Regions from separate parts of the Pseudomonas sp. F2 genome, predicted to be linked through region 1. Evidence: predicted binding sites of a transcription regulator. Region 1 holds the regulator's gene; the other holds the start of a gene.

What was found. The regulator sigma-54, encoded in region 1, starts transcription at its own class of promoters, with help from an activator protein. The targets are predictions, from matches to a motif close to ANTGGCATNNANNTTGCTNT.
Region 2: the regulator sigma-54 is predicted to act here: its motif matches at 1,531-1,550, upstream of glnA (glutamate--ammonia ligase).

Annotation. Positions count from the first base shown of each region.
Region 1 is NZ_CM169904.1:5,486,058-5,493,159, forward strand. It holds gene rapZ (RNase adapter RapZ) at 1-285, opposite strand, end outside; gene ptsN (PTS IIA-like nitrogen regulatory protein PtsN) at 288-752, opposite strand; gene hpf (ribosome hibernation-promoting factor, HPF/YfiA family) at 765-1,073, opposite strand; gene AC193Q_RS24575 (RNA polymerase factor sigma-54) at 1,147-2,640, opposite strand; gene lptB (LPS export ABC transporter ATP-binding protein) at 2,829-3,554, opposite strand; gene lptA (lipopolysaccharide transport periplasmic protein LptA) at 3,554-4,099, opposite strand; gene lptC (LPS export ABC transporter periplasmic protein LptC) at 4,086-4,658, opposite strand; gene AC193Q_RS24595 (KdsC family phosphatase) at 4,667-5,191, opposite strand; gene AC193Q_RS24600 (KpsF/GutQ family sugar-phosphate isomerase) at 5,191-6,165, opposite strand; gene AC193Q_RS24605 (ATP-binding cassette domain-containing protein) at 6,441-7,102, shown strand, end outside.
Region 2 is NZ_CM169904.1:4,873,545-4,880,646, reverse strand. It holds gene thiI (tRNA uracil 4-sulfurtransferase ThiI) at 1-1,316, opposite strand, end outside; gene glnA (glutamate--ammonia ligase) at 1,645-3,051, shown strand; gene AC193Q_RS22025 (DUF4124 domain-containing protein) at 3,329-3,841, shown strand; gene AC193Q_RS22020 (DUF4124 domain-containing protein) at 3,838-4,455, shown strand; gene glnL (nitrogen regulation protein NR(II)) at 4,687-5,772, shown strand; gene ntrC (nitrogen regulation protein NR(I)) at 5,769-7,102, shown strand, end outside.

The sequences.
Region 1 (7,102 bases):
TTCTTCGTCAGCATCCAGATACAGCACATCGCACTGGATGTGGCGGGCGCGGACTTCTTCAAGCAGTTCGGGGAAACGCGACAGGTGGCTCGGCAGATTGCGTGCATCGATCGACACGGCCACCAGCGGCTGGGCCAGCTCCGTATGAATCAGGGCGCGTTCGGCGAGTTCCGGCAGCAAGCCGGCCGGCAGGTTGTCGATGCAGTAGTAGCCGTTGTCCTCAAGGACATCCAGGGCAGTACTTTTACCCGAGCCGGAGCGGCCGCTGACGATGATCAAACGCATGATTAATGACCGTTCTGCTCGCTCAGGACGACATGATACAAGGCTTCATTACTCGGTGCGCTGCGCAGTTTTTCGCGCACTTCCTTGCGATCGAGCATGCTGGCGATCTGGCGCAGTAATTCGAGGTGAGCATCGGTGGCCGCTTCCGGGACCAGCAGGACAAACAGCAAGTCAACCGGAGCGCCGTCGATGGCATCGAAATCAATGGGGGCATCAAGGTGCATCAATGCGCTGATAGGCGCTTCGCAGCCTTTGAGGCGACAGTGGGGAATGGCGATGCCGTTGCCGAAACCGGTGGAACCGAGTTTCTCACGGGCGATCAGCGCATCGAACACATCCTGCATGGCCAGATCCGGCACTTCTTTATGGATGAGGTTGGCAATCTGTTCGAGGGCTTTCTTTTTACTGCCGCCCGGCACGTTCACCAGGGAACGGCCGGGGGTCAGGATACTTTCAAGTCGGATCATGGGTTGGGAGTGTTAACGACCGGTTGCGCCCTGAAGGAGGCTCTGGGTCTTTTCCTTATGCTTTTTGAGTTGGCGATCCAGCTTGTCGGTCAGTGAGTCGATCGCAGCATACATGTCGGTATCTTCTGCGTTGGCGACCACTTCGCTGCCGGGTATATGCAAGGTGGCTTCGATTTTCTGCTTGAGCTTTTCGACGCACATCGTGACCTGCACGTTAGTGATCTTGTCGAAATGGCGCTCCAATCGTTCGAGTTTCTCGTTGATGTAGGTGCGCAGAGGTTCGGTCACTTCCAGTTGGTGTCCACTGATGTTGACTTGCATACAGCTTCTCCTTCGTTGCCAGTGCATAAAGCGGCAGGCCGGATAGCCTGCCACTGGAACGCTGTAACGTGGCTTACATCAACCGCTTGCGTTCGCTCGAAGGCGCGATCCCGAGGGATTCACGGTACTTGGCGACGGTGCGGCGAGCCACCTGAATGCCTTGTGCCTCCAGTAAACCAGCGATCTTGCTGTCACTCAATGGCTTTTTCTGATTTTCCGCCGCGACCAGTTTTTTGATGATCGCGCGGATCGCCGTGGATGAGCATTCACCGCCTTCAGAGGTGCTGACGTGGCTGGAGAAAAAGTATTTCAGTTCATAAATGCCCCGAGGGGTATGCATGAATTTCTGCGTGGTGACCCGGGAAATCGTCGATTCGTGCATGCCGACCGCCTCGGCGATGTCATGCAGGACCAACGGTTTCATGGCTTCGTCGCCGTATTCCAGGAAGCCACGTTGGTGCTCGACGATCTGGGTGGCCACCTTCATCAGGGTTTCATTGCGGCTTTGCAGGCTCTTGATGAACCAGCGCGCCTCTTGCAACTGGTTGCGCATGAAGGTGTTGTCGGCGCTGGTGTCGGCGCGTCGCACGAAGCCGGCGTACTGCGCATTGACCCGCAGACGAGGCACCGACTCCTGATTCAGCTCGACCAGCCAGCGTTCGTTGTCCTTGCGCACAATCACGTCAGGCACCACGTACTCGGCTTCGGTGGATTCGATCTGTGAACCCGGGCGCGGATTGAGGCTCTGCACCAGTTCGATGACCTGACGCAGCTCGTCTTCCTTGAGCTTCATGCGTCGCATCAGCTGGCTGTAGTCGCGACTGCCAAGCAGATCGATGTAGTCGCTGACCAGACGCTTGGCTTCGTTCAGCCAAGGAGTCTTGGCCGGGAGTTGACGCAGTTGCAGCAACAGGCATTCGCCGAGGTTGCGCGCGCCGATGCCGGCGGGTTCGAATTGCTGAATGCGGTGCAGAACGGCTTCGATCTCGTCCAGCTCGATGTCGAGCTCCGGATCAAAGGCGTCGAGAATTTCTTCGAGCGTTTCGTCGAGATAACCCTGGTTGTTGATGCAATCGATCAGGGTCACGGCGATCAGGCGGTCGGTGTCGGACATCGGCGCCAGGTTCAGTTGCCACAGCAGATGGCTTTGCAGGCTTTCCCCGGCGGAGGTGCGGGTGGTGAAATCCCACTCGTCGTCATCGCTGCTGGGCAGGCTGCTGGCGCTGGTCTGGTAGACGTCTTCCCAGGCGGTATCGACGGGCAATTCGTTAGGAATGCGCTCGTTCCATTCGCCTTCCTCCAGGTTGTCCACCGTCGGGGCGGTTTCCTGATAGGAGGGTTCCTGAATCTCGGTGTTGGGTTTTTGTTCGGCGTTGTCGGCCAATGGATCGGAGTTGTCGAAGTCGTCGCCTTCTTCCTGGCGCTCGAGCATCGGATTGGATTCCAGGGCCTCCTGGATTTCCTGTTGCAGGTCCAGGGTCGACAATTGGAGCAGGCGGATGGCCTGTTGCAGCTGCGGTGTCATCGTCAGCTGCTGGCCCATTCTCAAGACTAGCGATGGTTTCATGGCAGGGGCTTAACACCTTATTCGCCGGCGCGCATGCGCCATCCACTACAGGGCGCCGAAGCGCCAAACTTAAGCAAATTATATGCCTGAAACTGTCGTGTTTGCCTAGAGCGCTGTAACAATAAAGCGTATAAAAAAAGCGCTTCAACGTTACAGCACCCGGACGGCTGGCCGAATGCGCTCGCGCTTTAGAGGCGGAACTCGTGGCCCAGGTACACTTCCTTCACCAGGTCGTTGGCAAGGATGGTTGCCGCATCGCCTTCAGCGATCAGTTGACCGTCGTTGACGATGTAGGCGGTCTCGCAGATATCCAGCGTCTCACGCACGTTATGGTCGGTGATCAGCACACCGATGCCCTTGGCCTTGAGGTGATGGATGATCTGCTTGATGTCGCCGACCGAGATCGGGTCGACACCGGCGAACGGTTCGTCGAGCAGGATGAATTTCGGGGCGGTCGCCAGGGCGCGGGCGATTTCCACCCGACGGCGTTCACCACCGGACAGGCTCATGCCGAGGTTGTCGCGGATGTGGCTGATATGGAACTCCTGCAGCAGGCTTTCCAGCTCCTTGCGACGACCGGCCTTGTCGAGCTCCTGACGAGTCTCGAGGATGGCCATGATGTTGTCGGCCACCGACAGTTTGCGGAAGATCGACGCTTCTTGCGGCAGATAGCCGATACCGGCCTTGGCGCGACCGTGCATCGGCTGGTGGCTGACGTCCAGATCGTCGATCAGTACGCGGCCCTGATCGGCCTGCACCAGGCCGACGATCATGTAGAAGCAGGTGGTCTTGCCGGCGCCGTTCGGGCCGAGCAGGCCGACGATCTGGCCGCTGTCGATCGACAGGCTGACGTCACGCACGACCTGGCGGCTTTTATAGGCCTTGGCCAGGTGCTGAGCTTTCAGAGTTGCCATTACTGGGTTTTCTCGTCGGTTTTCTTCTTCGGCTGGATCACCATGTCGATGCGCGGACGCGTCTCGGTGACCTTGTTGCCGGTAGCGCGACCGGCGCTGGCCAGTTTTCTCACCGTGTCATAGACGATTTTCTCGCCCTGGGTGGTGTTGTTGTCCTTGTCGACAACCTTGGCCTTGTCGATCAGCACGACGCGGTTTTGCGCGGCGTGATACTGGATCGTCACGCCCCAGCCCTGTACAGGCTTGGTGTCACCCTGGGTTTGCAACTGCTCGAAGTAGGCAAGGTTACCCACCGAGGTCACCACGTCGATGTCGCCGGTCGGGGTACGGGTGATGGTCACCGTATTGCCCTTAACGATCATCGAACCCTGGGTGATGATCACGTCACCTTTATAGGTGGCGATGCCATTCTTGTCGTCCAGTTGGGCGTCGTCGGCCTGAATGCGGATAGGTTGCTGCTGATCGTTCGGCAGAGCCCAGGCGCTCACGCTTCCCAGTGCTGCGCCCAGACTGAGCAAAATAGGGAGGGTTTTAACGAGCCTCATACTGTCCTCTTACGTTCGATTGCAGGTGTATCCTGCTTTCCTTCAAATACGCCTTCATTCCCACGCCAGTCGATACACCGCCAGCGCCGTCGATTCTAACGGGTTGCTCGGTCTGCGCATATTGCTGCTGAGGGAACACCGTCATGCGGGTGCTGGTGATCAGGGTGTCGCGGTTCTTTTCATCGGTGCGCTTGATGCGTACCGAGTCGATCAGTTCTACCTGGGTTCCGTCCGGGTTTACTTCGCCACGCTCGCTGGTCACATGCCACGGAAAGTCTGTGCCGCGGAACATGTTGAGGTCGGGTTTGGTGACCAGTGTCACGTCCGTCGCTTTCAGATGCTCGGCCTTGTCCGACGTCATTTCGTACTGCACCTTGCCGTCCGGAAGGTATTGCAGGGTATGCGTGTTCGTGGCGTACCAGTCGATGGCGGTGTCTTCGACCTTGGTCACAGGTTTGTCGAGGAACCGTTCAGGGCTGATGTTCCAGTAGCCGACCGCTGCAAACAGGGCAGCGATACAGCCGAACAACAGGAAGTTGCGAAATTTTTTGCTAAACATGGTTTGGCTCACAGGTACGCGGCGTTGGCCGCATCGAGGCGGCCCTGGGCGCGCAGGATCAATTCGCAGAATTCGCGGGCGGCACCTTCGCCACCGCGGGCCCGAGTGACGCCATGGGCGTGTTCGCGCACGAAGTCGGCAGCATTGGCCACGGCCATGCCCAAGCCTACGCGGCGGATCACCGGCAGGTCAGGCAGGTCGTCACCGAGGTAGGCGACCTGTTCATAGCTTAGGCCCAGTTGCGCCAATAGGCCGTCCAGAACCACCAATTTGTCTTCGCGGCCCTGAAACAGGTGCGGGATGCCGAGGTTCTTCGCCCGGCGCTCGACCACCGGCGTCTTGCGGCCGCTGATGATGGCGGTTTCTACGCCGGCATTCATCAGCATCTTGATGCCCTGGCCGTCGAGGGTGTTGAAGGTCTTGAATTCGCTGCCGTCTTCGAGGAAGTACAGGCGCCCGTCGGTGAGGACGCCATCGACGTCGAACACCGCCAGTTTGATCGCTTTGCCGCGTTGCAGCAGATCGGTTGTCATTACATCACTCCTGCACGCAGCAGATCGGAGAGGTTGAAGGCGCCGATTGGGCGATCTTCTTCGTCCACGACCACCAGTGCGTTGATTCGGTGGTCTTCCATGATTTTCAGCGCTTCGGCGGCGAGCATCTCCGGCCGTGCGGTCTTGCCGTGTGCGGTCATGACCTGGTCGATGGTGGCGCTGCGGATGTCGATGCTGCGATCCAGGGTGCGGCGCAAGTCGCCGTCGGTGAAGATCCCGGCGAGTTTGCCATCGGCTTCAACGATCGCGGTCATGCCCAGGCCCTTGCGGGTCATTTCCATGAGCGCGTCCTTGAGCAGGGTACCGCGTTGCACTTGCGGCAGCTCCTGGCCGGCGTGCATGACGTTTTCCACTTTCAGCAACAGGCGTCGACCCAGGGCGCCGCCCGGGTGGGAGAAAGCAAAATCTTCGGCGGTAAAACCCCGGGCTTCCAGCAGCGCCACGGCCAGGGCATCGCCCATGACCAGCGCAGCGGTGGTCGAGGAAGTCGGTGCCAGGTTCAGCGGGCAGGCTTCGTGCTCGACGTGAACGTTGAGATTGACTTCGGCGGCCTTGGCCAGCGGTGACTGTGGATTGCCGGTCAGGCTGATCAACTGGATGCCCAGGCGCTTGATCAACGGCAGCAGGGTGACGATTTCGTTGGTCGAGCCGGAGTTGGAGAGGGCAAGGATCACGTCATCGCGGGTGATCATGCCCATGTCGCCGTGGCTGGCTTCGGCTGGATGAACAAAAAATGCCGGGGTGCCGGTGCTGGCCAGGGTCGCGGCAATCTTGTTGCCGACATGCCCGGATTTGCCCATGCCGACCACGACCACACGGCCCTTGCTGGCCAGAATCATCTCGCAAGCGCGTACGAAATCGGCGTCGATATGGGGCAACAAGCCTTGTACGGCTTCCACTTCGAGGCGGATGGTGCGTTGTGCCGATTGAATCAGGTCGCTGGATTGGCTCATGTCAGAAATCGTATAGCCCGATGAAAAGGCGGCGATTATAGCGGTTATGTTGAAAAGCCTCACGCAAGTTCGTCGAGCTTTGTCATTCCTGGCAACCAAAACCCTGAAAAAGTGCCATCGGGCCTGTCATATCGTTGAACGCGGAAGGGCATGGGCCTTGGGCGCTTGGCGTTTGCAGTGATATAGTTCGCCGCCAGTTCGGCCTGCCCGGGAGGTATGTGCTTTCTGCGGAAAGCCAGGCGTCCGAGTGAGAGGCTGCATCGCAAGGAGTTTAGATGAGTGCCGATAACGCCTACGCGGTCGAGCTGAAGGGAGTCTCCTTCAAGCGCGGTGCGCGCAGCATTTTCAATAACGTCGATATTCGCATCCCGCGCGGCAAGGTTACCGGCATCATGGGGCCTTCCGGGTGTGGCAAGACCACGCTGCTGCGATTGATGGGCGCGCAATTACGGCCCTCCAGCGGGGAAGTCTGGGTCAACGGTCAGAACCTGCCGTCGCTGTCGCGCAGTGATCTGTTCGATGCGCGAAAGCACATGGGCGTGCTGTTTCAGAGTGGCGCGCTGTTCACCGATCTCGATGTCTTCGAGAACGTCGCTTTCCCCCTGCGGGTTCATACCCAATTACCGGACGAGATGATCCGCGACATCGTCCTGCTCAAATTGCAGGCGGTTGGACTGCGCGGTGCGATCGAGTTGATGCCGGACGAGCTGTCGGGCGGCATGAAACGTCGCGTGGCGCTGGCGCGGGCGATCGCGCTCGATCCGCAGATCCTCATGTATGACGAGCCTTTCGTTGGTCAGGATCCGATCGCCATGGGCGTACTGGTGCGCCTGATCCGTCTGCTCAACGATGCGCTGGGCATTACCAGCATTGTGGTTTCCCACGACCTGGCCGAAACCGCGAGCATCGCTGACTACATCTATGTCGTGGGTGATGG
Region 2 (7,102 bases), 610 kb from region 1:
GCGTAGAACGGCATCGTCTGTACTTCTATGCCGGCGAGTTCCAGCGGGTCATCCTCGGCCGCATCCGGGTGACGGATGTCGATGACGATCTGACCGGCCAGCGCTTCGCCGACTTCTTCGATCTGCAAGTCCTGGCCCAATTCGTCGATCACTCGATCGATCGGCACCAGTTTGGCGTTTTCGAGCGCACGCTCGAGGACCGCCATGTCGAATTCTTTCTCTTCGTGCTCAACACGGTGGCGCTTGGCGGCGGTCTTCGGATTGACCGAGATGACCCCGCAGTACTCCGGCATGTGCCGGGCGAAATCGGCGGTGCCGATCTCGTTGGCCGTGTCGATGATGTCCTGCTTGTGCGCAACGATCAGTGGGCGCAGGACCAGCTTGTCGGTCACGCAGTCGATCACCGACAGGTTCGGCAGCGTCTGGCTCGATACCTGGGAAATCGCTTCGCCGGTGACCAGCGCGTCGATGTGCAGCCGGTCGGCAATGGCCGACGATGCGCGCAACATCATACGCTTCAATACGACGCCCATATGACTGTTATCGACTTTGCCGAGAATTTCACCCAACACTTCTTCGAACGGAACACTGACAAATAGCACGCGTTGCGAGCTGCCGTACTTCTTCCAGATGAAATGCGCGACTTCCATCACGCCCAGTTCGTGGGCACGCCCGCCCAGATTGAAGAAGCAGAAATGTGCCATCAGGCCGCGGCGCATGATCTGGTACGCGGCAACCGTCGAGTCAAAGCCGCCGGACATCAATACCAGCGTCTGCTCCAGGGCGCCGAGCGGGTAACCGCCAATACCGTTGTGCTGGCTGTGGATGACAAACAACCGTTGGTCGCGAACTTCGATGCGAACTTCGATTTCCGGGTCTTTGAGGTCGATTCCGGCCGCCCCGCATTCGCGACGCAGCTTGCTGCCGACGTATTTTTCGACGTCCATCGAGCTGAACGGATGCTTGCCTGCACGTTTGCAGCGCACCGAAAAAATCTTCCCGGCCAGCACATCGCCGTAGTGCTGTTTGCACTTCTCGGTGATGTCGTCGAAGTCGCCCAGCGGGTATTCGTCGATCTGCAGAAAGTGCGCGACACCAGGAGTACAAGTGAGGCGCTCGCCCATCTCTTTCAAGGCTTTGGGGTCGGTCACGCGGGTTTCCAGCTCGAGATTGTCCCACACACCGTTCACCACCACGGCCGGGTCCAGATCGCGGAGCACGGCGCGGATGTTCTTGGCCAGCTGGCGGATGAAACGCATCCGGACAGGGCGGCTTTTGATGGTGATCTCGGGGAAGACTTTTACGATTAGTTTCATGAAAACAGCGCGCGCAGGGCCAGCCGAAAAAGGGGGGCGCGGATTATAGCGGAAATTGCTCAAGGTTTAACCAGTTAATATGCAGAAGGTTTCACTTGCACCAAAACGGGTCATTTCTGATTTGAAGCGCTACATTAAGGGGCGATAAATTCGCCTTTATGGCGCTTTCTTGCTTCGAAAGCGTGAAATTGGGGCAAAAAACCCATGCTGGGGCACTGGCATGCAATTTGCTCCCTTGTGAGGCAGGTTGCCTTGGCAGAGTATCTGCGCCGGCATCACCCAAATTAAGGGCATCCACTACCAAGCCCTAAGCCACCCGGAGGACACTATGTCGAAGTCGGTTCAACTCATCAAAGATCATGACGTCAAGTGGATTGATCTGCGCTTCACGGACACCAAAGGCACTCAGCACCACGTGACCATGCCGGCTCGCGATGCGCTGGAAGACGACTTCTTCGAAGTCGGCAAGATGTTCGACGGTTCCTCCATCGCTGGCTGGAAAGGCATCGAAGCCTCCGACATGATCCTGCTGCCGGACGACGACACTGCCGTTCTCGACCCGTTCACCGAAGACGCGACCCTGATCCTGGTTTGCGACATCATCGAACCTTCGACCATGCAAGGTTACGATCGCGACCCGCGCGCCATCGCGCACCGCGCCGAGGAATACCTGAAGACCACCGGTATCGGTGACACCGTCTTCGCCGGTCCAGAACCAGAATTCTTCATCTTCGACGAAGTGAAGTTCAAATCCGACATCTCCGGCTCGATGTTCAAGATCTACTCCGAGCAAGGTTCGTGGATGTCCGACCAGGACATCGAAGGCGGCAACAAAGGCCACCGTCCTGGCATCAAAGGCGGCTACTTCCCGGTTCCGCCGTTCGACCACGACCACGAAATCCGTACTGCCATGTGCAACGCACTGGAAGAGATGGGCCAGACCGTTGAAGTTCACCACCACGAAGTGGCGACTGCCGGTCAGAACGAAATCGGTGTCAAGTTCAACACCCTGGTGAAAAAAGCTGACGAAGTTCAGACCCTGAAATACGTTGTCCACAACGTTGCCGACGCTTACGGCCGCACTGCGACCTTCATGCCGAAGCCACTGTACGGCGACAACGGCTCGGGCATGCACGTACACATGTCCATCGCCAAAGACGGCAAGAACACCTTCGCTGGCGAAGGCTATGCCGGCCTGTCCGAAACCGCCCTGTACTTCATCGGCGGTATCATCAAGCACGGTAAGGCCCTGAACGGCTTCACCAACCCGGCCACCAACTCCTACAAGCGTCTGGTGCCAGGTTTCGAAGCGCCGGTGATGCTGGCCTACTCGGCTCGCAACCGCTCCGCCTCGATCCGTATTCCTTACGTCAACAGCCCACGCGGCCGTCGTATCGAAGCTCGCTTCCCGGATCCGGCTGCCAACCCGTACCTGGCTTTCGCAGCACTGCTGATGGCCGGTCTGGACGGTATCCAGAACAAGATCCACCCTGGCGATGCCGCTGACAAAAACCTGTACGACCTGCCGCCTGAAGAGGCGAAAGAGATCCCACAGGTTTGCGGCAGCCTGAAAGAAGCCCTGGAAGAGCTGGACAAGGGCCGTGCGTTCCTGACCAAGGGCGGCGTATTCTCCGACGACTTCATCGACGCTTACATCGCGCTGAAATCCGAAGAAGAAATCAAGGTCCGTACCTTCGTACACCCACTGGAATATGAGCTGTACTACAGCTGCTGATCCGGTAGCGCTGCGCTACGCAGCGTGACAAAAGAGGCCTCCTTCGGGAGGCCTTTTTATTGCCCACGATTTATGAAGCTACACAAATCCCCGGTGGGAGCGAGCCTGCTCGCGAATACGGTGGGTCATTGACGGGGATGGCGACCGCCTTCGCGAGCAGGCTCGCTCCCAAAGGGGATTTTGGCGTCTGAATGATCTCCGGATATATCCCGGGCTGGGCCAACCGCCGCACCCTGGCCTATGCTGCACCCCATCGCTTTCTTTCCCGGTCGATTTCATGGGTCGCACCTTTCTCTACATTCTGCTGCTGATCGCCTTGCCCGCCGCCGCGCAGATCTACAAGTACACCGACGCCAACGGCAACACGGTCTACAGCGATCACTCGCCGGACGGCGTCAAAGCACAACCGCTTGAGTTGCCGCCACTTAACAGCGTCGAGCCACAGGCACCGAGCGCGCCAGCGCCTTCAAGCACCGACACACGCCCCGCGGCACGCAGTGCCTACGAGGTGCTGGAGCTGACCGGCCTGCCCAGCGAAGAGGCGCTGCGCGCCAACAACGGCACCTTCACTGTCAATGTGCTGATCAAGCCGCGCCTGCAGGCGCCGCACCAATTGAGGCTGGTGCTGGACGACGCGCCTTACGGCCAGCCGAGCAACGTGCCCATCCTGCAACTGGTGAATGTTGATCGTGGCGAGCATCGTCTCGCGGTGCAGGTGATCGACGGCGAAGCGATCATCCAGCAGAGCCCAACGGTGGTGTTCACCGTGCAGCGGGTGCACAAGCCATGAGGATTTTCTGGCTGATCCTGTGTCTGTTCGCCCTGCCCGTTTCGGCGGAGGTCTTCACCTACGTCGATGCGCAGGGTAATCGCGTCTACACCGATCAGCCGCGCGGCAATGCCAAGCGCGTTCCCATCGCAACCAGCAACCGCATGTCGGCCAACCCCACGGTCGCTGCGCCGATCAACGCCGCAAAAAAATCCCCGGAACAACCGCTGTTTCACTACGACATGCTGCGCATCCTCATCCCCGAGCCGGACGCGACCCTTCGCAGCAGCGCGGGCGAGGTGATCGTCAGCGTCACCAGCGAACCGGGTCTACAGCAGGGTCACCGCTATCGCCTGCTGCTGGACGGACAAGCCACTGGCGAGCCGGGCCTGACTCCTGTTTTCCCGCTGAGCAACATTGATCGCGGCAGCCATAACCTGTCAGTGGAAATCCTCGATGACCAGGGCCGCACCGTCGAACGCACCGCCAACCAGCCGTTCCACATGCTGCGCATCTCGCTGGCACAAAAACGCCAAGTCAAACCCTGCGTCAGCGAGGACTACGGCGTACGCCCGGAATGCCCATTGAAAGACAAACCCGCTGAAGAAAAAAATCCCTTCCTGCGCTTCTTCTAACGCTGTTCAGCTTTGCGCACTATATTGGTGCATAAGACTGCACCGTACTCACATTTCAACCCAATTTGGTTCGAAACTTCCCGCCCTGAGCACATTGGCGCCACGCAAACGAGCGTCAAACGCCTGTTTCAGGGGACGAACGCTTCTTTTCGGAGCCTTGGTTTGGTTTTTGCATTTTCCGTTTAACGACGCCTGCTTCTTGCGCACGCTCCGCCCCCAAAAGAGGCTCCGATGACTATTAGCGACGCAATCCACCGTTTGCTGCTCGACAACCTGACCACCGCTACCATCCTGCTCGACGCCGAATTGCGCCTTGAGTACATGAACCCGGCGGCCGAGATGCTGCTCGCCATCAGCGGCCAGCGCAGCCATGGGCAGTTCATCAGCGAGTTGTTCACCGAGTCCACCGAGGCGCTCAACTCGCTGCGTCAGGCAGTCGAACAGGCGCACCCGTTCACCAAGCGCGAAGCGATGCTCACCGCCCTCACCGGCCAGACCCTGACCGTGGACTACGCGGTGACGCCGATCCTCAGCAACGGCGCAACCATGCTCTTGCTGGAAGTGCACCCGCGTGACCGCCTGCTGCGGATCACCAAGGAAGAGGCGCAGTTGTCCAAGCAGGAAACCAGCAAAATGCTGGTGCGCGGTCTGGCCCATGAGATCAAGAATCCGCTCGGCGGCATCCGTGGCGCCGCGCAATTGCTGGCCCGCGAGTTGCCGGAAGACAGCCTGCGCGACTACACCAACGTGATCATTGAAGAGGCCGACCGCCTGCGTAATCTGGTCGACCGCATGCTCGGCTCGAACAAGCTGCCATCGCTGGCGCTGTGCAACGTCCACGAAGTGCTCGAACGCGTCTGCCAACTGGTCGAGGCGGAAAGCCAGGGCTGCATCACCTTGGTGCGCGACTACGACCCGAGCATTCCCGACGTATTGATCGACCGCGAGCAAATGATTCAGGCCGTGCTGAACATCGTGCGCAACGCGATGCAGGCAATCAGCAGCCAGAACGAGCTGCGCCTGGGGCGCATCAGCCTGCGCACCCGGACCATGCGCCAGTTCACCATCGGCCACGTCCGCCATCGCCTGGTAACCAAGATCGAAATCATCGACAACGGCCCGGGGATCCCGGCGGAACTTCAGGAAACCATCTTCTTTCCCATGGTCAGCGGCCGCCCGGACGGTACCGGGCTGGGCCTGGCCATCACCCAGAACATCATCAGCCAGCACCAGGGCCTGATCGAGTGTGACAGCCACCCCGGCCACACCACGTTCTCGATCTTTCTGCCACTGGAACAAGGAGCCACATCGACATGAGCCGTAGTGAAACCGTGTGGATCGTCGATGACGACCGTTCTATCCGTTGGGTTCTGGAAAAAGCCTTGCAGCAGGAAGGCATGACCACGCAGAGCTTCGACAGCGCCGATGGCGTGATGAGTCGTCTGGCCCGTCAGCAGCCTGATGTGATCATTTCCGACATCCGCATGCCGGGCGCCAGTGGCCTCGATCTGCTGGCGCGCATCCGCGAACAGCACCCACGGTTGCCGGTCATCATCATGACCGCTCACTCCGACCTGGACAGCGCCGTCGCCTCCTATCAGGGCGGCGCGTTCGAGTACCTGCCCAAGCCGTTCGACGTTGACGAGGCGGTGTCGCTGGTCAAGCGCGCCAATCAGCATGCGCAGGAACAGCAAGGCCTGGAAGTGGTACCCGCGCTGACCCGCACCCCGGAAATCATCGGTGAAGCACCGGCGATGCAGGAAGTGTTTCGCGCCATCGGCCGCTTGAGCCACTCCAACATCACGGTGTTGATCAACGGCGAGTCCGGCACCGGTAAAGAACTGGTGGCCCACGCCCTGCACCGCCACAGCCCGCGCGCGGCCTCGCCGTTCATAGCGCTGAACATGGCGGCGATCCCCAAGGACCTGATGGAGTCCGAGCTGTTCGGCCACGAGAAAGGCGCGTTCACCGGCGCGGCCAACCTGCGTCGCGGGCGTTTCGAACAGGCGGACGGCGGCACGCTGTTCCTTGATGAAATCGGCGACATGCCAGCCGATACCCAGACCCGTTTGCTGCGGGTGCTGGCCGATGGCGAGTTCTATCGCGTTGGCGGGCATGTGCCGGTCAAGGTCGATGTGCGGATCATTGCCGCGACCCACCAGAACCTGGAAACCCTGGTGCACGCCGGTAAATTCCGTGAGGACTTGTTCCACCGCCTCAACGTGATCCGCATCCACATTCCGCGCCTGTCGGACCGTCGCGAAGACATCCCGACCCTGGCCAAACACTTCCTCAGCCGCGCCGCGCAAGAACTGGCGGTGGAACCGAAGCTGCTGAAAAGCGAGACCGAGGAATACCTGAAGAACCTGCCATGGCCGGGCAACGTGCGGCAGCTGGAGAACACCTGCCGCTGGATCACCGTGATGGCCTCCGGTCGCGAAGTGCACATCAGTGACCTGCCACCGGAACTGCTGAGCCTGCCGCAGGATTCGGCACCGGTGACCAACTGGGAGCAGGCGCTGCGTCAGTGGGCCGATCAAGCCTTGGCCCGTGGCCAGTCGAGCCTGCTCGACAGCGCAGTGCCGGCTTTCGAACGGATCATGATCGAGACCGCGCTGAAGCACACGGCCGGACGCCGGCGTGATGC